3 regions of the Teredinibacter franksiae genome follow, and region 1 is predicted to be linked to each of the others. Evidence: predicted binding sites of a transcription regulator. Region 1 holds the regulator's gene; each other region holds the start of a gene.
What was found. Region 1 encodes LexA, which represses DNA repair genes until DNA is damaged. Its sites were predicted from a motif close to ACTGTNTNTANANACAGT; they were not measured.

Region 1 (7,681 bases):
GCGGCGTCTACCCGTCTTGGCTATGGGGTGAAAAAAACCATGATGATGGCCCAGCGTTTATACGAGGCGGGCTACATCACCTACATGCGTACAGACTCCACCAATCTAAGTAAGGACGCCGTAGAGGCCTGTAGAGACTTCGTGCAGCAGGAGTATGGCGATAAGTATCTGCCGGAGAGCCCCAACGTTTACTCCAGTAAGGATGGCGCTCAGGAAGCTCACGAAGCTCACGAAGCTATCCGGCCGTCTGATGTCACGTTACGACCTGTTCAGTTAAAAGGTATGGAGCGGGATGCTGAACGCCTTTACACGCTAATCTGGAATCAATTTGTTGCCTGCCAGATGACACCCGCTGAATTCACCTCCAGTTCGCTGGTAGTAACGTCGGGTGATTACGAGTTGCGCGCGCGTGGACGCGTTATTCGCTTTGATGGCTTCATGAGAGTCATACCGCCAACCGTCAAAAAAGAGGAGGATGCAATACTTCCCGATGTGAAAGTGGGTGAAACGCTCAACCTTCACCAGTTGCTTCCTACTCAACATTTCACCAAACCTTCCGCGCGATATACCGAAGCTAGCTTGGTTAAAGAGTTGGAAAAGCGCGGAATAGGGCGCCCCTCGACCTATGCGGCCATTATTTCCACGATCCAGGATCGTGGCTATGTGCATGTGGAAAATCGTCGATTTTACGCCAATAAAATGGGCGACATTGTTACCGAGCGACTAGTAGAAAGCTTTAGCGACCTGATGGACTACAGCTTTACCGCGAATATGGAGCAGTCTCTCGACGGTGTGGCCGACGGGCGAAAAGACTGGCTGGAGTTACTTAATGAGTTCTACAGCGATTTTACGGTTAAGCTTGAGCAGGCTCAAAATGGCGAAGATGGTATGCGCCGAAATGAGCCTGTTGAAACCGATATCGACTGCTCAAATTGCGGTCGTAAAATGCAAATTCGTACCGGTAGTACGGGTGTATTCTTGGGTTGTTCCGGTTATGCGTTGCCACCGAAAGAGCGCTGTAAAAATACAATGAACCTTGTTTCGGGTGATGAAGCCGTTAACGTCGACGACGACGAAGAAGCCGAATCTCGCCAGCTGCGGCAGAAGCACCGTTGTAAAACCTGTAATACCGCGATGGACAGCTATCTACTGGATGAAACGCGAAAATTGCATATCTGTGGTCGTAATCCAGATTGTGATGGTTATGATGTTGAGCTGGGGACGTTCAAAATTCGCGGGTACGATGGCCCGGTAATTGAGTGTGATAAGTGTGCTAGCGATATGCAGCTCAAGTCTGGTCGTTTTGGTAAATATTTTGGTTGTACCAGCGACGAATGTAAAAATACGCGTAAATTATTGAGAAGTGGTGAGGCTGCCCCCCCTAAAATGGACCCGGTGGATATGCCCGAGCTGATTTGCGAGAAAGTCGACGATCATTACGTGCTCCGCGATGGCGCTAGTGGATTATTTCTGGCAGCAAGCCAATTCCCTAAGAATCGGGAAACGCGGGCGCCGTTTGTTAAGGAGTTGCTCCCTCATAAAGAAGAGATCGACCCTAAATACGATTTTCTCTTTTCTGCCCCAGCGCAAGACGACAATGGTGTCGACACTCTCGTACGCTATAGTCGTAAAACTAAAGAGCAGTATGTTCAATCTGAAGTTGATGGCAAAGCGTCGGGCTGGAAAGCGTTTTATGAAAACGGTAAGTGGGTTGTAACGGCAAAAGCAGCGGCGAAGAAGAAGGTCGCGCCAAAGCGCAAAGCAGCCGTTAAGAAAGCCAAAAAATAAAGTGGCTGCTTGATGTCTGCAGAAGATTATCGAAGGAGTGTGGACAGGCAGCTGGTATTTTCCCGCTGGCAGTTAGATGTCGCCGAGCAGGGGCCTAGCGCCCTCAGTCGGCAGAGCTGCATGCAGGCGGCCGTCCTCCAGTTGTCATGTGCGCTGGATTGCTACCTTTCAGAGATTACTCCACGGTCTTCAGGCTCAGGAGGTGGTTTCGCTCAACGGCTGGCGGCTCTCGATACAACGGTCGATTTTCGACTGCAGGAACTGAGGTTGTATTTAGGTGATGCGGGTTCCTGGTTGAACGATTTGTTAAGCCTTGCCAATTCCTGCACTGAAGTGCCTTTGGCTGAATCTGGGCTTGCCCAGGCTGGTGATAGAATTGGTGGCAACGGCCTCATTGCAAGCACTGCCGAGCAACGGCCAATAGGCTGGGATTCAGTGGATGTTCGCATACTTGGCCAAATTCTTGAGTCCTTTCAGCAAATTGTGACTCGCCACAGAGATCTATCGATCGAGCAATAAACGCGATACTTAAGCCTTTGCTCTAGTGGTATAATGCGTGCCAGTAAACGAATTAACCGGCAGATAGAGTTAGTGGATCGCATGTCGACATTGTATGAAATTGTAGAATTGGAAAATGGCGATATCGCATTGCAGCGTGCAGATGCCGAGGGCTCAGAGCCTTTGGTGCTAATTAAGTTTTCCGAAGAGTCACTTTACTTTTTGAATGAAGCAAAATTTGATGTGGCAAAAGCCATGATAGAAGCTGGCCTTGAAGCTGCAAGCGATATTCAGGAAGAGGTAGTTGAAGAGGGTCATGGGCAAGAGCAAGAAACCCCTTTAGATAATACGCTTCACTAAGATTACAGCCGCTATTAAGCCCCGCCAAGCCCCGCCCCGTATTAAATCTCGCATACTAATCGCTGTTATGGCTGCACTTTTTTGAGTGATTCTGAGATTTAATGACGCGATCGAAATATCAAGCCTCGGCAATTTCCCTGGCGACAAGCCGAATCGAAATTATCAAAATCCAATTTAGATAGGTGTTCAACGTTGGCCACCACGGTAGAGCTGGTGCCATTGGATAAAGCTTCCCATAGCACCCAACTCACGTCTTTCTGGTTAACGCGAACGACTTGCACGTTTTGTAATTGGAATCCGTAGGTGGAAAGGTCAGCTTTGCTGATTTCAGTTGTGGTAATCCAAGTGAGCCATCGATTTTGTGTTTGATGGCTCAAGTGTGCAAGCATCGGCAAAACCATTTCAAAATTACCGATAAAATCGCTTCCGCTAACAGGGAGCACAATTTCAGTCAGGCCAGAGGACTTTTTTTCTGGTGGCTGCGGTTGCGTTGCCGGGCTAACCGGGTGGGCGTTTTTCGCTACTGGATTTGCCATAATGTCCTACCTTTTAGCTACGGCGAATTACGCCGACACTTAAACCTTCAATCGAGAAGTTTTCATCGCGAAGATCAACTTCGATAACGTTAAAGTCGGGGTTTTCGGGCCAAAGTTCTACTGTTGCGCGATTGCGTTCACGCTTAAAGCGTTTAACGGTTACCTCGTCTTCAATGCGGGCGATAACAATATCACCGTTTCTAGCCTGATCTGTTTTATGCACCGCCAGCAGGTCGCCATCGAGAATACCGACATCCTTCATGCTCATACCGTGAACGGTAAGTAGGAAGTCAGCACGTGGAGTGAAAAAGCTGTGGGGAATGTCGCAATAGTCTTCGATATGCTCTTCAGCGAGGATGGGGCTACCGGCTGCTACACGACCTATAAGCGGCAAGCCTGACTGTGTGTCGGGCAGGCGTATTCCGCGAGAAGCACCTGCGATCATTTCGATTGCGCCTTTGCGGGCAAGTGCCTTTAGGTGTTCTTCAGCAGCGTTTGCAGACTTGAAGCCCAGTATTTCTGCGATTTCAGCTCTTGTAGGCGGGTAACCCGTGTCCTGAATGTGTTCTTTGATGAGTTCTAGAATCTGTTGTTGCCTAGCGGTAAGTTTGATCATTTTTCCCCCAATTTGGTGCGCGAACCAAAATTGATGTTGATGTGACGTAGTAGGGTCTGTTTGCATGTACAGTATGTGGGATTATATACAGTATTGTCCAGCATGCAACCTTTTAACGCTAATCCAGCCAAGGTAAGGCTCAGGTTGGTGGTGTTGTGGATGTGTCTGTTAAACTTAAGCTCCTTGTATGGAGTAAGCAATGTCTGAATTAAAAAAATCTAGGTTTCCTAATATCACCCTTGGTGTAAAAGGGAAGCTTGCTAGGTTAAAAGAGAGGGTTGATATTCGTATCAGGGAAAAAGCGATAGCGCGCGCCAAAACACGCATATACTTACATGGGAAAACACCAGACGATTACGCCCCTGAAATATTAGAAACTATTGTTAAAGAGGAGGAGGACAAGTTGAAGAGTGAACTGAAAGATCGGTCGATTATTGTACTTCTTGCCGCTTTGGGGTTGTCCTTTTGGTCATAAATTCCTATGTTTAGGTTTCTCGCAAAATCCTTTGTTGCCACGGTTTTTTTCAAGCGTTACCGGCGGGCAATTATTTCTACGCTCTCTCTGTTTGTGTTTTATTTTGTCGTTTCGCTGGTGCACGACGATTATTTTGTTTACGCGCGGGCGGTGGAAAAAGAGGGTGCTCTGGCATGGGCATTTCTAGTGAAGTGGGCTGTTCTGTTTTTAGGCACAGGTATTTACTACTTGATTAACTTCCCTTTTTTACAGGTCAAAAAAAAGCACGGTCAACAGGGCTCGGCTTCTGTGGAGGAGCACAAGGAGGAGGCGAAGCCAGCTGAGGAGGACCCATTTTCGACGATTCGAAAAAAGAAGGTGCTGAAAAGTAAAGGTGATTTTAGCCTGAAATAACAGGCCGATGAACCGCAACGGGGCGATGATTGCGGTTGGAGCTAATGTTTTGCATAGCGGTATCCATGTGCGGGGTGCGCGCTTGGTTTCTTGGCTGAGCTATATCGGTTAATTACATAAAATCATCGAAACCTGAGAAAGGTTCCGGTTCGATAAGCTCTAGAGGATTGCTGTAGCTGTTGTTAATATGATTTGGGCTGTCTTCCCAAGGGTCTGAGTAAGACGCGCCATAACCCGCATTCGCATCTTCCGGTGCTGCAGCTGTTACTATGTGTAGTTGCCCCCAGGATTCAATTTCAAACTCGTCAATATCGCCATCGGCATACTGTACTTCAATTGTGCTGTTGTGTTCGTCTACGGCAACAATTTCGAAAACCTGCATGCTTGAGGTGTCTTGGTACCAGTTGCCTACGGTTGGGAATATCTTGGCCATGTGTAAACTCCGTTATTGCTACTTTAAAACTAACACCTTCCCGCATGATTCGCACGGTGTTGGGTCTTACTAGGGTGAAAATTTAAAGGGTTAGGGGTATGATGAGGATAGTGTTGTAACAGATTGATTTTTGGCGTTTTTTTTGGGGAAATGTTAAGCGGGCCCTAGTGTTTATAAAATTTGCTGCTATAGAGACCGTGCCGTAAATACTAAAATAATCTATTCAAACCCATCCGATTTTTTGGAAGCAGGCAAGATTGCCTGCGATCCAGCCCTCATTACTAAGATTCAGCGGAGGATTCAAACAATGGCTCAAGGCGAAACTGGGGAAAAAATTCTTCATGCGGCAGGTATTCTATTTGCAGAGCGAGGGTTCGCAGAAACCTCTCTACGCACCATTACAGGGATGGCTGAAGTCAACCTGGCGGCAGTCAATTATCATTTTGGTTCGAAGAAAGAGCTTATTCAGGCGGTATTTACCAGCATTTTAGGGCCTTTTTGCAAAATGTTGGATTCAGAAATTACAAAGCTAGAGGCCGATACCGCCGGTGGTACTCCGACTGTTGAGCAGGTTCTGATTTGTGTGTCGAATGCATTGCTTAAAACGCCAGCCGAAACGGGCGTTGGGGTTCAACGTATTATGAGGCTGCTAAGTTTGGCGTATACACAATCACAGGAGCATTTGCGTAAGCATCTTGTCGCAAACTTTGGAGAAACTTACGCCCGCTGTTCAGGATTATTACAAGCGTCTGTTTCAGGTTTGACGCCTGTTGATTTTTACTGGCGGCTGAATTACATGCTCGGTGCGGTTATATTCACCCTTTCAAGTTATGAGTCACTTAGGGCTATTTTGAATAGCGATTATGGCCAAGACAGTGGTTTGGAAGATGTTCTTAATTCAATGATCCCATCGCTAGCCGCCATTTTAAAGGCCCCCAGCAGCAAAGGTTAAAATGTTTACTGAAACTACTCTTGGCCCCGTTGTAATCGATATTGCGGGGACATTCCTCGATGATTCGGATAAGGAATTACTTTCCAACCCTTGGGTTGGCGGCGTTATATTGTTTACGCGTAATTATTCTTCTGTTATTCAATTACAGGCGCTGACATCTGCGATAAAAGCGATTAATGCCAATTTAATAATTGCTGTGGATCATGAAGGGGGGCGAGTTCAGCGCTTTCGCGAGGGTTTTACCCGTATTCCAACTATGCAGTCGGTAGGTAATCGATTTTTGATTGATGCCGTTGAAGGTTTGCGCTGCGCCCGAGAAGCTGGGTGGCTAATGGCAGCGGAGCTAATTGCGAGTGGTTTGGATATTAGTTTTGCACCTGTTTTGGACGTGGATGAGAGTCTTAGCGATATTATCGGTGATCGCAGTTTTGGCGTTAGCCCAAACGTTGTGGTACAGGTTGCAAGGGCATTCATGGCTGGAATGAAAGAAGCCGGGATGGCAAATACGGGAAAACATTTTCCCGGTCATGGTGGTGTTAGAGCGGATAGCCATCTGGAGCTGCCGGTGGATTCACGCGAACTTAAGGCTTTGGAGTCTCGCGATATTGTACCCTTTAAGGCGCTTGGAGCCGAACTCGATGCACTTATGCCTGCGCATATACTTTTTCCTGCAATCGATGCCGAGCCGGTTGGTTTTTCTTCGTGGTGGATACGTCAATATCTGCGACAAGAACTCCAATTTAAAGGCGTTGTTTTTAGTGATGATTTATCTATGGAAGGTGCCACCGGCGCTGGAGGTTATGGTTCACGTGCACTGGCGGCGCTGTCTGCAGGGTGTGATGCAATATTAGTGTGCAATAATCGCGACGGTGTTTTAGAGGTGTTGCATACCTTGTCGACCAGCTTAGATAAGGTTCCTGCCTCTCGGTTGGAATCGATGTCTGCAAATGTTACCCAGGAATGGGGAGCTTTACGTCAATCTGAGCGCTGGAATGGTGCTCGAGAAATTCTTCAAAATTTGTAAAACGAGTTTGTTATGGATGCACTGTTTGAAAAAATTAATCGTTTGTATGTAGCGGGTGTCGGCAAAGAAAACCTTTGGGTCGTCGACATGTTTGTTGTTGTTCTAGTTACTTTATTGGTTGCAGCTATTCTTGGTCGGTTTTTACAAAAGCTGGAGGCTAAATCGCTACAGACAAAAACTGTTTGGGATGATGCGTTGATTCGCTCGTTACAGCGGCCGGCAAAGTGGTTGGTTTGGGGGGTAGGTATAACCACTGCCGCCGATATGGCCAGTACAGCTTCGTCGTCATTGATCCTAGATTCGGTCGACAATGTGCGCCACATAGGCATCGTTTTTATTGTTGCGTGGTTTTTGACGGGTTTTATCAAGCAAGCAGAATCAAATTTGATGGATCCCGATTATAGTCATAAGCCAATGGATCGTACTACGGCTATGGCGCTGGGCAAGCTTTTGCGCGTGTCGGTTATTATCACCTCTTTACTGGTTGCTCTTCAGGGGCTTGGGTATAGTGTCTCCGGCGTTTTGGCATTTGGTGGTATAGGTGGTATAGCGGTTGGTTTTGCCGCAAAAGATTTGTTAGCCAATTTTTTTGGCGGCTTGATGATT
Region 2 (7,681 bases), 1.2 Mb from region 1:
CTTATCTCAAACCGGGGAGGGTAAAGGAGCCGGTTTTGAGTAATGCATACATGTGCGCCCGGTGGCAGTAGCGGTTATTGAGTAGAGTAGGGTGCCAAAATGGAATTGTTCGAAGTAGAATGGCCGTCCCTGGCGAGTCGGGCGTGATTCAGGCTACAAAAATGGAAAATTGTCAGCCGAAGGGCGCCTAGATTGACTCGTGGCACGGTAAATCGTCTATGTTTCAAGAACAATCCTTCGCTGATCTTTAATTTCGAAAGACCTTAGGCCACTGACTTATGGAAGTTCATCCATTACATAAATATCGTCAGGAATCGCTGGATACACTGTTATCTTCTATTCCTTTCTACAAAGCAATTAAACAGCAGGATCAGTACCAGTACGACTTGCTAATGAGTTATTCGCGCGTCATTGAATACCGACCCGGCGAAGTGTTGATGGAGCAGGGGCAAAACGATCAGTGGCTCTACTTTCTTTTAAGGGGACAGCTAGCGGTAGTTGTCGGCAGTGGTGAAAGCGATCGCAAAGTGGTGAATTACATTACGCCAGGCGAAGTTTTTGGCGACTTGGCTATTCTTATCGATCATCAAAGAACAGCAACCATTGTTGCCGACCCTCATTGCAAATCGGTTATGGTGTTTGGAACCGATTTTACCGTGTTTGGCGAACTGGAAGATGTACACAAAATTTCGGTGAACACTAAGCTTGAGTACTACCGCAACATGGTCCACAACCTGCGTTGGAAGCTTGAAGTTTATCGTATGTCCTACCCCGATCAGGCCTTTGCTTCCAATCATCGAAAAGTAAAACTGTATACCGGGCCGAAAGGTACGCTAGAAGAACTAAAAAGTTTAGACGAGCAGGCTCGTGCCTTGGCTAGGCTACTTGTACACTGGAATTTCGAATTTGACCGCCTTTCAATATCCCCGAGAGAAAAATTAGATTACAACACGTTGATTGCCCTAGGCTAGTCTAACAGCCCTGGGCAAGCGAGCGGCCAAGCTCTCCCCCCTTTCGCGCCTACTTACACTATTATTAACGTGAGATGAAGGCATCGATTTAACTCATCGATGCCTTTCAGTGTCTGTTTTTATTCGTTCTAACCGAGGGGCTCATGATGCAACGTCGCAATATTCTATTCGGTGGAGCGGTCATGCTTTCTGGGTTTATCGGGGGTTCGGCAGTCGCGTTAGATGAATCTCGGCTTTGGCTTCCGACTAAATACCACAAATTATACCTAGACTTAAAAGAATCGGCTCTGGCGGCCGAAAAATTGGATGTGTGTACAGAGATATTGCGGGGTAGCTTGGATCTGGATCAGAGTCAGCCGGGGAAGCCCATTTTTATCATTCGTTGTCGTAAGGCTGATGGTCGCTCATACAATGAAATGGTTGACGGAACAACGAAAGAGACCCTCACCACCAAGCCGGTTGTAATTGAAGTACTGTCAGCAGAGGAAGTGGAGCAAATTAGGCTGGCTGAGGAGCAGCGGCTAGCGGAACAAAGTGAAAAAAGGAAAGTTCGGTTTCGCCACCTTTGCCTGGAAAAATACAAAGAAAAAACAGCACTAATGATACAAATGAAGCCGATAACGCCCGATAACGTAGAACCCATTGCTTATGAAGGAGAAGCAGCTGAGTTTAACTGGGATTTTGATGCGCGGAGTCTTTCGGGGCGTAAGCTACAGTATCGGGCTAACTGCGTAATTTCCGAAGGTGTAGAACCCGCTGTTAAGCTTAAAGCCCGGCCTTAGTGTTTCTGCTTTTAGAGTCTGTGTTGGGGGCTTTAGGCGTGTACGGCCTTGGCAGCCTTATTGCAGCGCTGATTTACTTAGACAGGTAACCACTTCCTTTACGCAAACCACCTTGTACCAACGCTTGCCGGGCCGCGCAGAGGCAAAAATCAATTGTTGGCGGTGTTCTTTTGTTGCTACATAAAAAAACGGCGCCGAATGGCGCCGTTTTTAGTTGTCCGTGAAGCTTTACTTCTTAGGTGGACGACCACGACGCTTTACACCGGCTTTTTTAGCGGCGGCTTTTTTCGGAGCCGCTTTTTTGGCCGCAGGGCGACCTCGCTTACCAGCGGCTTTTTTCGGAGCCGCTTTTTTGGCCGCAGGACGACCTCGCTTACCAGCCGGTTTTTTGGCTGCAGCCTTCTTCTTAGGGGCGGCTTTTTTCGCGGCGGCCTTCTTAGGTGCGGCTTTTTTCGCTTTCGCCTTGGTTACAGCCTTCTTTGCTTTAGCTTTAGCGGCGGCGGCAGCCTTTTTAGCAGCAGCTTTAAGCTTAGCAGCAGCTTTTTTGGTTGCTATTTTAGCTTTGGCAGCGGCTTTTTTAGCAGCGGCTTTCTCACGAATAGCGGCTTTGCGAGCAGCAACGCTCGCGGCGGCGGCTTCTTTCTTGGCGGCGGCTTTCGCGGCTGCTTGAACCTTCTTCAGGTAAGAAGCTTCTTGTTTGGCAACTGCTTTTGCCAGAGTGCTCGCCTGCGCAGCAGCTTTGGCAGCTGCCGCTAGAGTAGCTTTGGCGCTGCTGAGTTCAGCTTTTGCTTGGGTGGCAACGTTGTTGGCAGCACTGGCTACCTTACGAGCTGCGGCAAGTTGCTTGGATTGTGCGGCAGATTTCTTTTTAGCGCGAATGGAAGCAACTTTAGATTTAGCTGAAGAGGCTTTTTTCGCAGCGGCGGAGGCTTTGGTTGTGGCAGATTTAACAGTTGCTTCAGCAGACTTGAGCTGAGCGGCGCGTGCTTTTTCTAATTTGCCTTTAAGCGCAGCGAGTTCCTTTTCGAGCGCGGCTACAGGATCTACCACTTTTGCTTTTTTAGCGGCCATAATTATTACCCTTACCCTATTGTTGGTTGTACTAATGAAAGTTGTAGCACTACATTACGAAATAACAAGAAAAATTCAAGTTTTTTCATCGATTTACGTACAATTACCAGTGTTTTTTTAAAAAAAAACCCAATTTTTTCTAAGAAGCTAAAAAAAATGCACTTACGGCGAAAATTTTTGGAAAAAACTGTTAACAACGCAGCGGCAATTGTGGCTCCCCAAAAGAGAATATTTTTGTGGTTTTAGGCTCCTAAAAAATTTGTAAAAAACAAATAATCAGACGTTTTTCTGTTGCTTCCTGGCCGATATTTTCGTTAATTTTAGTGAGTAAATGACGTTTTTTGTTTCAATGTGCTTAGTTTGCTTTGGTATTTACAAATTAAACCGTTTTTTGATAAAGCTAAAGGCCGTGAACGAGATGTTTACGAGCGGTATGCCGTGAAGTTTTTTGTGTTCATGTGGCGTCGCTCGATGGATTTAAGCGTTAGCCCGCTGAGCTTTTGCACACGGGTTGGCGAAATCGTTGTAATAAGTGGTTTAGCGAGAAAACGATGGCCTAAGCGAGTGCGAAACCAATCGAAAACCCGTTTTAGTCGATATTTAAGTAAGGGCACCGCAATTAATGGCTTATGGCCTCTGTTTTTGTGTGGGGGTTCGTGCCCAAGACAAAATTTACAGACAATCTGTTGGCCTGGCGAAAATTTTTACCGCCGTGCATGAACCGCACACAAAACCCCAAAGGGCACGGCTTAGCAAACCTTATTGCAGCATTGGCCTATTTGGAAAGACGATAAGCCTTTCGCTGCGCCGCCCGCCGTACACCGTACATTAAGGCTTCCCAAGTAGCGCAGAGGCTAAAATCCATTAATAGGTGGGCCCGCAGGCATTTGCTTACAGCGAATAGATACTCAATTCAATAAATCGGGCAAAAATCATTTTTTCACTATTCACGACGGTTTAGCGGCAAAGAGTCCAAAAAGTTTTATCGCATAAATATGGGGAGGCGGGATAGCACCCTGCACATACCACTGTATGTGCAAACAGTTTCGCTGTGGTAAACTTATTAAAACGGTATATTTATCGCCGGTATAGTCTTCTTATCGCTGCCCTACAGTCGTAAACAATGAAAAAAATCATTCATATTGACGCCGATTGCTTTTTTGCGGCCCTAGAAATGAAGGAAAATCCCGATTTAGCGGATATTCCACTTGCCGTGGGTGGAGATCCTAATGGGCGGGGAGTTATTGCCACCTGTAATTATATGGCACGGCAATACGGTGTGCGCTCGGCAATGGCTTCTGCTTATGCAAAAAGGCTTTGCCCCAGCCTACACATTGTAAAACCTAATTTTGAATTGTATCGGCAGGCCTCTGCCCAAATGCTCGATATCTTTTCTCGGTATAGCGAAAAAATGGAACCGCTTTCCCTTGATGAGGCCTACATAGATGTATCGAACAGTGAGCAATGTAAAGGTAGTGCAACCTTGATCGCCGCTGATATTCGCCAGACGGTTGCCCGGGAGCTGGGTATAGCTGTTTCTGCGGGTATCGCACCGGTAAAATTTGTTGCCAAAATCGCGAGTGATTGGAATAAACCCGATGGACTATTTACCGTTTCACCCGCAAATATTGAATCGTTTGTCGGTAATTTATCGCTTTCGCGTCTTCCCGGCGTAGGCAAGGTAACGGCGGACAAGCTGGCAAGGTACGGTTTGTACAACTGCCAAGATATTCGCAATTGTGATACTAATAGGCTGTTGCGTGAGTTTGGTGGTTCGTTTGAGCGATTCATTCGTATGGCTAAAGGTATTGATGAGTCGGAAGTCGCTCCGCGCCAAGAAAGAAAGTCGATCAGTATTGAGCGCACCTTCCCAACCGATTTGGAATCGGCCAGTGATTTGTCCAAATCCCTCCCTGATTTACTCGATGGCCTTAAACAGCGTTACGACAAAATCGCGGGTCGATACTTCGTCAGCAAGAAATTTGTAAAGCTTAAATTCGATAATTTTGAACAGACAACCGTGGAAACCTCCCTGGGGCGAAACTCAGACCTCTTTTCATTTTCCGACTTTCAGCGTTTAATGCAGATTAGCTGGTTACGCCAGAAGAGGTGTGTACGGCTGATAGGGGTTGGTTTTAGGTTGGCACAGCCCAATTCGTGCCCAGAGCAGCTACACTTACCCCTAACCGAGCGTATTTGAAATTAACGAAATTTGGGCCTATATCAACCTAATCTGTAAAGGGGGGGCAGTTGCCAAAAAGTTCGTGTAGAATGCGTTCTTCGCCGATGGCGGCCAATTGCTGTGTTGCAGCAAGCGCGTGCAGCCAAGCTCGCAGCGATATTAACTCGATTTTGGAGAATCTAACGTGAGTCGTAGAAAACATAAACAATCGGCCGAGGACAAGGCTGAGATCGATTTGACACCAATGCTGGACGTGGTGTTTATCATGCTTATCTTCTTCATCGTGACGGCTTCCTTTATTAAAGAAAAGTCTCTCGATGTGAATGTTCCAGAGAATACCGATAACCTGCCACCACCCGAAACTGAAAGTAAGAGTATTCTGGTGCAGATTAACGCCAACGATGAAATTTTCATCGATCAGCGTCGCGTCGATATTCGTTCGGTTCGGTCATTGATTGCACAGAAGAGCGCCGAAAGCCCAGAGGGCGGTGTAGTGGTTATGGCACATGAACATGCTTCAACCTCTAGCTACGTCGCTATTGCTGACGCGGCTCGAGAAGCCAAGGTTTATAACGTATCCCTGATACCACGCAAGAAGTAAATGTAGGGTTCGTTATACGAAAAAAGCCGCATTAAGCGGCTTTTTTTATGTCTGCCGATACGGGGTTATTAGTGAAAGCGACAACGCTAGCGGCTAACCCGTACCCTAATAAAATCAATGATTTAGGTGAGCCTAGTATTCAATCTAGTTGCAGGCTTAGGCTTCATAGGTAGTTCTTTCTCCATAAGTCTTTGTGGCTACCTCGGCCATTCTCCTAGGTTCCGCCCGTTTTCTGGAGCCGTAACCAAAACTTCCGACCGCAACGCTGGTACGCCTAGTTATCTTCCCACGAGGGTGGCTGGACATTCACATAGAGGGTGGCTAGATAGACACATTAGCCAAAAACACGGCGAAAAGGCTATTTGGCAAGCCCGGCTGTTGGCATAATACGGCGCTGAACAGCGCGCTTATGCGTCATTGGCGGGGGCTTCGCGCTATTGCACGCGCGTTGGGGCGGCCGAAAAGAATTAGAATAAAAACACCAAAATCACAGGCTTAACAGCGTTAACCGTGCTCGTACCTTCTCAAAAGCTCTGGGAGTAGGGCAAGCAACGCGAGTTGAACAGAGCAAGGTAATGTTAAACAGCTTAACGGCAGAGGTTTAGGCTTAATCTATTCCATAAAAAGAGCAGTGAAAAAAACACATGTTCATCGCTCAAACCCGAATGGGGCCGCAACATAAAGCGGATAACGAGCGTTAATGGGAAGTAACGCAGTACATAAAGAAGCAAGTAAAACCGTATGCAAAAAGGCTCTGGCTAAAGCCCTTACTAGGGCCCTATTGCACTAAACCTTGCTATACAAAACCCTGCTATACAAAATAACAGCTTTTAACAGTACAACGAACAAACCACTTATGATTACCATTCATTGCACTAAAAAACTCTGGGCCAAATTACCGCTAGCGGAAAACGGATTACTGCCATCATCCAGCGAAAGTAATGCGCCGGTGGCGGGCAACGACCAAGCCTCGCCGTTAGGCGACTGGCACGCTAACCTAATTACCCTGCAGCGCCGCAACTGCGTATTGCTGGTACACAATGCCACACGCTTTCCGGTGTTTATTCCCTGTTTAACCAAGCCCGATTTCGCCAGCCTACAATGGCGCTTTGAAGATGTATTTATGAACGCCTTGCTTAAACTAAACGCCAACCAAACGCAGCTAGACACCGCAGCCGCCGCCATAAATACCCACCTTTACTGCGACACTACAACCGACCGCTCGGTACTGGGTACCCTTAACCAGTTGAAGGCTGATATTGAGCATGTGCTCCATAGCGAAGAGTTACTTGTACCCAACCTGTACCCACCATCGGTGTCGGCCAGCATGGCCGAGCGCCCCTGTAAAGTGAAAGCCCAAAACACGTGGATTATGCCCCACGAAGAAATGTTTACACTGCTAGATAAGCTCGCCACAGCCCCTCAAATAGCAACAACAGCCAAGCCGCTAAACCCTGCGCCAAGCAAAAACGCCACAAAGGTCACCGGCTCAAATATTGTCGATTTCGCCGCATTTAAACAAGCCAACCCAAGGCCCAGCGATGACTAACAAAGAGCCATGGTTAACCCCTACTAACGGCGAGCTGGTCGCATGAAGAGCACATTGCCCATAGCCTTTTTTTACCAGCCCCGATGGTCACATGCAGCTGCAATTAAAATGGTTGATGAAAGCCTATGGCTTACGCAACAACATTTGGCTGGGTTGTACGAAAAGCCGCCTAAGACCATTAGAGAGCACATTAATAATATCTATAGTGACGGTGAGCTGGAGCCAGGAGCCGCTATCCGGCTATTCCGTGTAAAGAGTCGGACAGTTGCCCTAGAAGGTGCGTGGGACCGGGAACGGCTGCTGAACCAATACAATTTAGATAGCGTTTTGGCGGTGGGTTACCGAGTGCGGTCAAATCGGGGTACTCTATTCCGCCAGTGGCCCACACAGCTATAAAAGGGTGCCTAGTGGCTTCTTTAACGTGGCTGTCCACTATATTAGTGTTATCAATGTGTTCTGTGTCATTAGATCAGGGCAGGCAGTTACGGCGTCGGGAAACCAGTAATCGGTTGATTATAAGGTTGG
Region 3 (7,681 bases), on a different contig from region 1:
CACCTGCTGAGCCCATACGGGGTAAGAATTCTCTTGCTGCTGAATAAAGCGTCCCTCCCATATTTTTCGGGGTACCGGTGAGCACACGATTACCCGCAAGCCTTTTGCCCTTGCTGCCCCCACCATTTGCCTTAAATACCAACCGTAGGTATGAACGGTTTCCGCTGCACCGGTTAGTTGATTAACAATGTCTATTCGCTGCTCTCCTACACCGTTTATTGTTCCCCGCGCACGTTTCGCATCATTAATTGCAGCGGCATCGTTGTGGCCAAACTGTATGAGTAAAACATCACCGGGCTGTGCGAGCATTAGAGTACGTTCAAACGGCCCCTGCGTATAAAACGTTCGACTACTGAAGCCCCCAATCGCTCTATTGACGAAATTAAATTTATCCGTTCCCAGTGCTTCCGGCAAATAGTCCCCCCAACCCCACTCGCCATTAGCACCATCGCCGGCGCCATTGCGCACGGTTGAATCCCCAATCATAAATACCGTGGGTTTGTTTTTATCGACGGGAAAGGGCAACCGAAGCCATGCCCAATCCTCTTTGGCAACGGCTCTACCTTTATCGGAAAGATGTGAAGAAATATCGACACGTTTCAAACCTTTTAAGGCCGCCACTACATTTTCAACATGCAAACGTGCCCCCTCAAGATTAAAGTGCGTATGATCCTTAATATAGAGCGCAGCCGTGCCTTCCTGACCGAGATACTCAAGCTTATCTGCAACGGCGTTGGTTACATCTATGAACGCCGTGTTGGTTTCCCAGGCTATCTGATACGCCCACCCACCAAAATTACCCGACCCCCTCTCGATACGCCCGGAGTGCCAAATATTGCGGGCCGTAAGAGACAGCAGAACAGGCGTTGCGCCCTTAGCCTTTACATCCTCAATCATTCTGCGTAAGTAATGACCAAAGCTGAATACGCGCTCTTCCTTTTTGGTCAACCCGTTAACTATATCAACCCACTCTTCACCAATACCATGGATGGTGCCACGTGCACGACGATTATCATTGATTTCACTGGCATCATTGTGGCCAAACTGAATAAGAACAATATCGTTTGGACGTACATCATCAATTAAGCTTTGCCATAAACCTTCGCTTATAAACGTGCGCGTACTCCGCCCGCCTCTTGCACGATTGTCCACTACGGCAACAGCTGGGTCGATATAGTCTTGCAGCAGCGCTGCCCAACCCTGCTGGTCGGGTTTATCATAACCTGCGGCGGTAGAGTCTCCGGCAACAAAAAGGGTACTGCCCTGCCCTGCATTCGCCAGTAACATCATACCCAGCACGAGATAACGAATAAGCAATTGTATTTTCATCTACACTCCCGTTTTACATTGACCGTGGCTACCTAACCGCTAACCGCTAACCCCTAACCCCTAACCCCTAACCCCTAACTCCTGTCAGATACGAGCTAAACGCCACAGACATCTACTTTAAAAGAGGCCGCAGTAGAATTATATGCACGGCTACATTCAACTTCTTCAATCAAACTGTACGATTGAGATTACCCTAACGCTATACAAAGCTACGAATGGCCTAGCATTTATAGGCCTCCCCCAGCAATGTAACCTAATTAGTAAAAAACATATTACTATGAATATGGACAGCTTTGGCCCCCAACTTTTGTGCCTGATTTTTAATGTCGTTAAGAGCACCTTGCGTAATATTTTTATTAGACATAAACAGGTAGTTATACCAGTGACCTTCTGTGCCAATCACCTCACCCATAAACTGACAGTTTTCAACTTGCTCCTAGGCCTCGTATAATCGAACGTCCTCAGCCTGCTGATTAACGTCACTAATTGTAACCAAGCTACAGAAAGGCAATAGCAAATAAGGGCATATAGCGAGTGCCATGCACACTTTTCTTGCCTTAACACAAAATATACTATTTTTGTGCATCATACTTACCTTCTGTATGCCTCGATTAATTGACTTTAGTCTCCACTCTACCAGGCAAACGAAGTTCAAGTCGGCCTGCGCAAAGGAAGCCCGACTGCCCTTTTAAGCAGCCCAACACTGCAACAAGCCCTACCAGACCACCCCCTTTATTACAGCTGGCCCTCAGGGAGCAATTTATACACATTAACGGTAAAACGACGCCACCAAGTTGTTTGCGGTTCTTTTTGGTGAATTACCGTCTTGGAGAAATCACGGCCATGCCATTCAATTTCATTGTCTTGACTAAGATGTAACTGGTAGACAATTTTTTCGAAAACAGCATCGCGGTTAGCCAGCAACTTCTCTGCCAGCTCTTTTGAATCGATTAATATCCCCATCTCCGTATTAATAATGACCGAGCGAGGGTCCATATTAAGGGAACCTATAAACGCATAACGCCTATCGACAACAATTAGCTTAGTGTGCAGCGTAGACACCTGGTCAACGCCCTTAATAATTTGCATTGCATCGGGCCGAGCTTCAAATAAGCTAAAGCCCATTTTCAGTAGGTCTTTACGGTATTTTTCATAGGCAGAATGGACAGGCACATGATTGGTCGATGCGAGTGAATTGGTAATCAATGACACCTGCACACCATTATCAATAACCTGCTGCCAAAACGGCATACCCTTTTTGGTGGGTATAAAATAAGGATTGAAGATGACCACTTCCGCCTTTGCATTCAACAGAATATCACCGATCTCCCGGCTCAGGCGCATTGAGCTATCGCCCACGGAAAGCTCCAGCTTTTTAGGGCTTTCGGATATGACATAAGCGTCTGCGACAAAACTGTCTATTCGCTTTTCAATAAGATCATCAAGTAGGCGAGAATCAATCGCGCGTCGATAAATATCGATACCCTCACTCTGCATAACCTGCTCAATTCCGGCTTTCGCGCTATCGAGATGCGCTTCACTCGGTTTATCGGCTAAATCCTCGATAGGCACAGCTTTACTATGACCCCAAAATTCATCAAAGCTGTCGGCCACATCTTTTACAACGGCTCCCATCGCCAATACGTCTAAATCAAAAAATTCAGAATTTTCTTTAAGACTAAAATATTCCGAACCTATATTTCTTCCACCAACGATGGTAAAACAACCATCAACGGTAAATGACTTATTATGCATACGCCGATTAGCTCGGCTAAAATCGCTAATATAGTTTAAATGTCTAAATCCCCTTCTGGCTATCGGGTTAAATAGCCTAACCTCAATGTTTCTGTGCTGATCAAGCACATATAAATCCACATCGGTTATTGTGGTAAAAATATCATCCAGTAAAAAGCGTACCCTCACCCCCCTATCGGCTGCAGCCAATAGTTTGGATGAAAATAAATGCCCAACGACATCGTCCTTCATCAAAAAATATTGGACATCTATGCTCTGCTCAGCCGCATCGAGCAAACGCAATCTTGCACCCAACGCATCCAATCCCTCCCTAAGTGGATAAAATGCCGATTTACGGTACCCGTGCTCTTTTCCCCACGCCTGCGTATAAACCCTTAAGCTTGATGAGCCACTCCCGCCTAATACTTGAGCTTGAGCTTTTCCACCTTCAAAATTGGCTTCGGCGCACGCTGAGAGCAAAAACAAACCAAGCGCTAGGCATAATGACCTGCATCGCAAAAAAAACTTAGCCATACACGCTTTCCCAATGGGTTCCGGCAAAATTATTTTATGTGTTTTAACAGAGGAGAAACACACACACCCAAGTATTTTAGGCCACCTCTGTTAACTCATTTTAGTGCTGCGCTGCCTACCAAGCCTTAGCGCAACTCGCCCTGCGCAGTACCTTTCCAAACACATCAGCACCGTTTTGGCATCATAGATGAGCCAACAACCAATTGCCACGACAGTAGAAAACTGATCGCCCCCAATACGGATATCATAGCGCGCGCCTTTAGCGTATCCATACCTAGCCTACTCGGCCCAAAAGGCAGCCCTACTAATGGCTTTTAGCCTCTTGTTTTGTGTTCGGTTTGTGCGCAAGGAAAAATTTACAGGCATGCTAGCGGCCTCGCGAAAAATTTTAACACCGTGCATAAATCGTCCAAAAAGCCCAAACGACCCGGCCTAACAAACCCTGTTACAGCGTTGGCCTGCTTGGAAAGGCAACCAGCCTTCCGTTATGCAGCCCGCCCTAAACTAAGGCTTGCCAGACTAAGCCGAGGCTAAAATCAATTCTTAGAGATGCCCTTAAACTATAAAACGCTTCATGCAAGGCCTTGGCTTCCAATTTGGCTCTTTTGCGCCTTACTGTTATGCTGTATATAACAACAGCTTTGTGACTAGCATCCGAACAGCCATATAAAAACAGTAACCTACCGCTATGAAACTTTATATCGCCGAAAAACCCAGTCTTGGTCGCGCTATTGCCGAGGCGCTACCCAAACCGCATCAGCGCGGAGAGGGGTTTATCCGTGTAAGCAATGGCGATGTGGTCAGTTGGTGTATTGGGCATTTACTAGAGCAAGCCGAGCCAGAAGCCTACAACAGTGCCTTTAAGCCCTGGCGAATGGAGCATTTACCTATTGTCCCTACGCAGTGGCAATTACAGCCAAAAGCCAGCACTCAAAAACAATTGAGTGTATTGCGCAAATGGGTAAAAACAGCGGATACGCTCATACATGCTGGCGACCCCGATAGAGAAGGCCAACTACTGGTTGACCAAGTGATCGACTTTTTGGGGGTAAGCCGCACCAAGCGTGGGGCCGTTCAACGCTGTCTTATCAGTGATATGAATACCGCTGCCGTGAGCCGCGCATTAAGTCAGTTGCGCCCTAATAGTGAGTTTGCGGCACTATCCACTTCGGCGCTGGCTCGCTCCAGAGCCGACTGGTTATACGGCATTAATATGACCAGAGCCTACACCTTGCAGGGGCAAAAGGTAGGCTACCAAGGTTTGCTGTCCGTAGGCCGTGTACAAACACCTATATTAGGCTTAGTGGTACGACGAGACCAAGAAATAGAAGCGTTTGTGTCCAAGCCTTTTTATCAAGTACTGGCACATTTACGCACCCCCACCGGCGAACAGTTTAGTGCGCGCTGGCAACCCAGCGATGCTTGCCAACCGTATATGGACGCCGAAGGCAGGGTATTAAATAAAGCCTTAGCCAACAACGTTATTACCCGAATTACCGATACTCCAGCAAGTGTTAACGCTGTAACCGAAGTAAAAAAGAGTTCTGCGGCTGGGTTGCCCTACAATCTTTCTTCGCTACAAATTGATGCGGCAAAACGCTTCGGTTACAGCCCTAAGCAAACCCTGGATATTTGTCAGGCGCTTTATGAGCGCCATCAACTCATTACTTACCCGCGTTCCGATAGCCGGTATTTACCCGTAGAGCACTACGCACAGGCAAGCCAAGTACTGGCCACTATTTCCGCGAATAGTACGTCGTTAACCGAAGCTGCGCAGGCAGCGAATCCCCGCCTTAAATCGAGGGCCTGGAACAGCAGTAAAGTGGATGCCCACCACGCGATTATCCCCACCCTTAAAAAATCGGATTTTTCCCGTTTAACAAAGCTGGAAATTAATATTTACGAATTAGTCGCTCGCCAATACCTCGCGCAGTTTTATCCGAAATGGGAATACAGGGATACCACCATTGAAGTACTTATTGCTGGCGGCTTATTTGTCGCCAAAGCACGCGTTACCCATAAGCCCGGCTGGAAAGTACTGTTTGAACGCAAACCTAATGCTACCGCGAGCAACAATACAGACACTAACGAAGAAGAATTTAGCGCAATTGACCTTCCCACACTCAAAAAGGGCGATTCACTGCACTGCTTAGAGGGGGAGCTGCTGGAAAAAAATACTCAACCACCAAAACATTTTACTGATGCGAGCTTACTCGCCGCAATGACCGGTATTGCCCGTTATGTAAGTGATGAGAGTATTCGTAAAATACTAAAAGAAACCGACGGGCTTGGCACAGAAGCCACGCGCGCGGGAATATTAGACTTACTGTTTAAGCGTAGTTTCCTCGTTCGTCAGGGCAAGCAAATTCGTTCAACCGAAGCAGCCAGAGGTTTAATTGCCAGCCTACCACACAGTGCCACACTGCCTAACATGACCGCGCAGTGGGAGGCTTCGCTGAATGCTATCAGTCAAAAGCAGGCCAATTACGCTGCCTTTATGGAGCCTTTAGAGAAAAGCTTACGAGAACTTATCAATCAAAGTCAGAATGTGCTGCCTACCGCGCTTAAGGGCATAAAAGCAAACGTTAGCGCAAAACGTTTCAAGAAGAAAAAACCCAGCAAGCCCACAAAGCGCTCTTCAAAAAAATCAAGCGCTATGGGCTAGTAGAATTTGCTTGTAGGTTCGTCAATATTGACGTTATTGATCATAGGTTCTAGGGCTTTGTGTTTTATCACTAGATTTGTACCCACACCATCATCATTCTCTAAAAATAGCAACTAGCCTGACACAGAGGACTAGAGCGACACCTTCAAAATTACCTACCAGCATTAATCATCATTTAGCTTTATATCGTAAGCGCCCATTAACCCGGGTAATACCCAGCCAACAATCATCAGCTCATAATGGCCCCCCCTAACCAAGGAGTCCATTATGGAAAAACAAACGCGTACCCCCCCAATTGACTGGCGGGTCGAACTCAAAGCATGGCGAGAATCTGGTTTACCACTTTCTCAATTTTGCCGAGAGCAAGGCTTGGTCGCTCACCAGCTGTCATACTACAAACGCAAGTATGAACCCCAAGCACTTAGCCCAGATGCGCAATCAACAGGCTTTAGCCAAGTTAGTGTTTTGAGCACCAATGCCATCGGCGCTGAATGTTTAAGTTTACGCCTGGCCAGCGGACATACAATCGAAGGGATAAGCACACAAACCTTACCGCTAGTGAGCGCATTAATGTGCACGCTACAATGAACGAAGTAATGCGACCCTCGCGGTCGCTACCCGTTATCTACCTTTATCGAAAGCCTGTAGACTTCAGGAAATCGTTTAATGGACTCAGTGCCATTGTTGAGCGGGAGCTGGGGCATAACGTATTTGAAGGGCGCCTTTATGGCTTTACCAACAAGCGCCGCAACAAAATCAAATGCCTATTTTGGGAAAGAAACGGTTTTGTCCTGTATTACAAGAGCTTAGCCGAAGAAAAATTCAAGTGGCCTAGGCAGGGGGATGACATTATCACCCTCAGCGGACAACAATTAAATTGGCTGCTGGATGGCTATGATCTGAGCGCGATGAAACCCCATAAAAAACTGCATTACGAAACAGTATTTTAAAAATAGCGGGGGATAATTTGGTATAATCCACGCCATGACTTCACCTCCAAATACTCAGAATGTAAGCGATAGCGACTCCACTTTTGATGAAGGTTCGTGGCGCGATCTGCTGCTGGAAAAAAATACGCAGCTCGAACAAAAAGAAAATCTACTTGACGAAAAAGATCAGGTCATTGGCAAAAAAACTCAAGTCATACAGTCGCAAAAAGCTCGAATTGCCGTACTGGAAGAGCTGCTTCGGCAACAAAAACAAAAACTGTATGGCCGCAGTAGCGAGCAACAGCCTAATCAGCTGGGGATGTTTGATGAAGCAGAAGCCATAGAGGTTGAGCAGGAAGCCGATGATGAGCCCAAGAAGAAAAAGCCCTCGGGCCGCAAAGGGCTAAATCCCACTATACCGCGTGTTCAGCACCGCATTGAACTCAGTGATGAGGCAAAAGACGGCGCTATCGACACCTACTTTGTCAAA

Region 2: a site for LexA is predicted at 3,852-3,869, ahead of dinB (DNA polymerase IV). Genes of this name have one in related genera too.
Region 3: a site for LexA is predicted at 4,220-4,237, ahead of H5336_RS22220 (DNA topoisomerase III). Genes of this name have one in related genera too.

The regions. Positions count from the first base shown of each region.
Region 1 covers NZ_JACJUV010000001.1:261,933-269,613, reverse strand. The annotation lists gene topA (type I DNA topoisomerase) at 1-1,788, shown strand, start outside; gene H5336_RS01070 (DUF6586 family protein) at 1,801-2,307, shown strand; gene H5336_RS01065 (hypothetical protein) at 2,389-2,646, shown strand; gene H5336_RS01060 (SulA-like leucine-rich domain-containing protein) at 2,745-3,182, opposite strand; gene lexA (transcriptional repressor LexA) at 3,196-3,798, opposite strand; gene H5336_RS01050 (dihydrouridine synthase) at 3,998-4,273, shown strand; gene H5336_RS01045 (hypothetical protein) at 4,280-4,666, shown strand; gene H5336_RS01040 (DUF6763 family protein) at 4,779-5,099, opposite strand; gene H5336_RS01035 (TetR/AcrR family transcriptional regulator) at 5,407-6,051, shown strand; gene nagZ (beta-N-acetylhexosaminidase) at 6,053-7,075, shown strand; gene H5336_RS01025 (mechanosensitive ion channel family protein) at 7,088-7,681, shown strand, end outside.
Region 2 covers NZ_JACJUV010000001.1:1,508,094-1,515,774, reverse strand. The annotation lists gene H5336_RS06080 (cyclic nucleotide-binding domain-containing protein) at 279-971, shown strand; gene H5336_RS06075 (hypothetical protein) at 1,115-1,753, shown strand; gene H5336_RS06070 (hypothetical protein) at 1,982-2,824, opposite strand; gene dinB (DNA polymerase IV) at 3,948-5,024, shown strand; gene H5336_RS06060 (ExbD/TolR family protein) at 5,191-5,607, shown strand; gene H5336_RS06055 (DUF6933 domain-containing protein) at 6,464-7,156, shown strand; gene rhuM (RhuM family protein) at 7,265-7,552, shown strand.
Region 3 covers NZ_JACJUV010000008.1:598,858-606,538, forward strand. The annotation lists gene H5336_RS22205 (rhamnogalacturonan acetylesterase) at 1-1,329, opposite strand, end outside; partial or broken gene H5336_RS23960 (DUF4156 domain-containing protein) at 1,583-1,750, opposite strand; gene H5336_RS22215 (phospholipase D family protein) at 2,065-3,597, opposite strand; gene H5336_RS22220 (DNA topoisomerase III) at 4,286-6,262, shown strand; gene tnpA (IS66 family insertion sequence element accessory protein TnpA) at 6,530-6,850, shown strand; gene tnpB (IS66 family insertion sequence element accessory protein TnpB) at 6,847-7,212, shown strand; gene tnpC (IS66 family transposase) at 7,247-7,681, shown strand, end outside.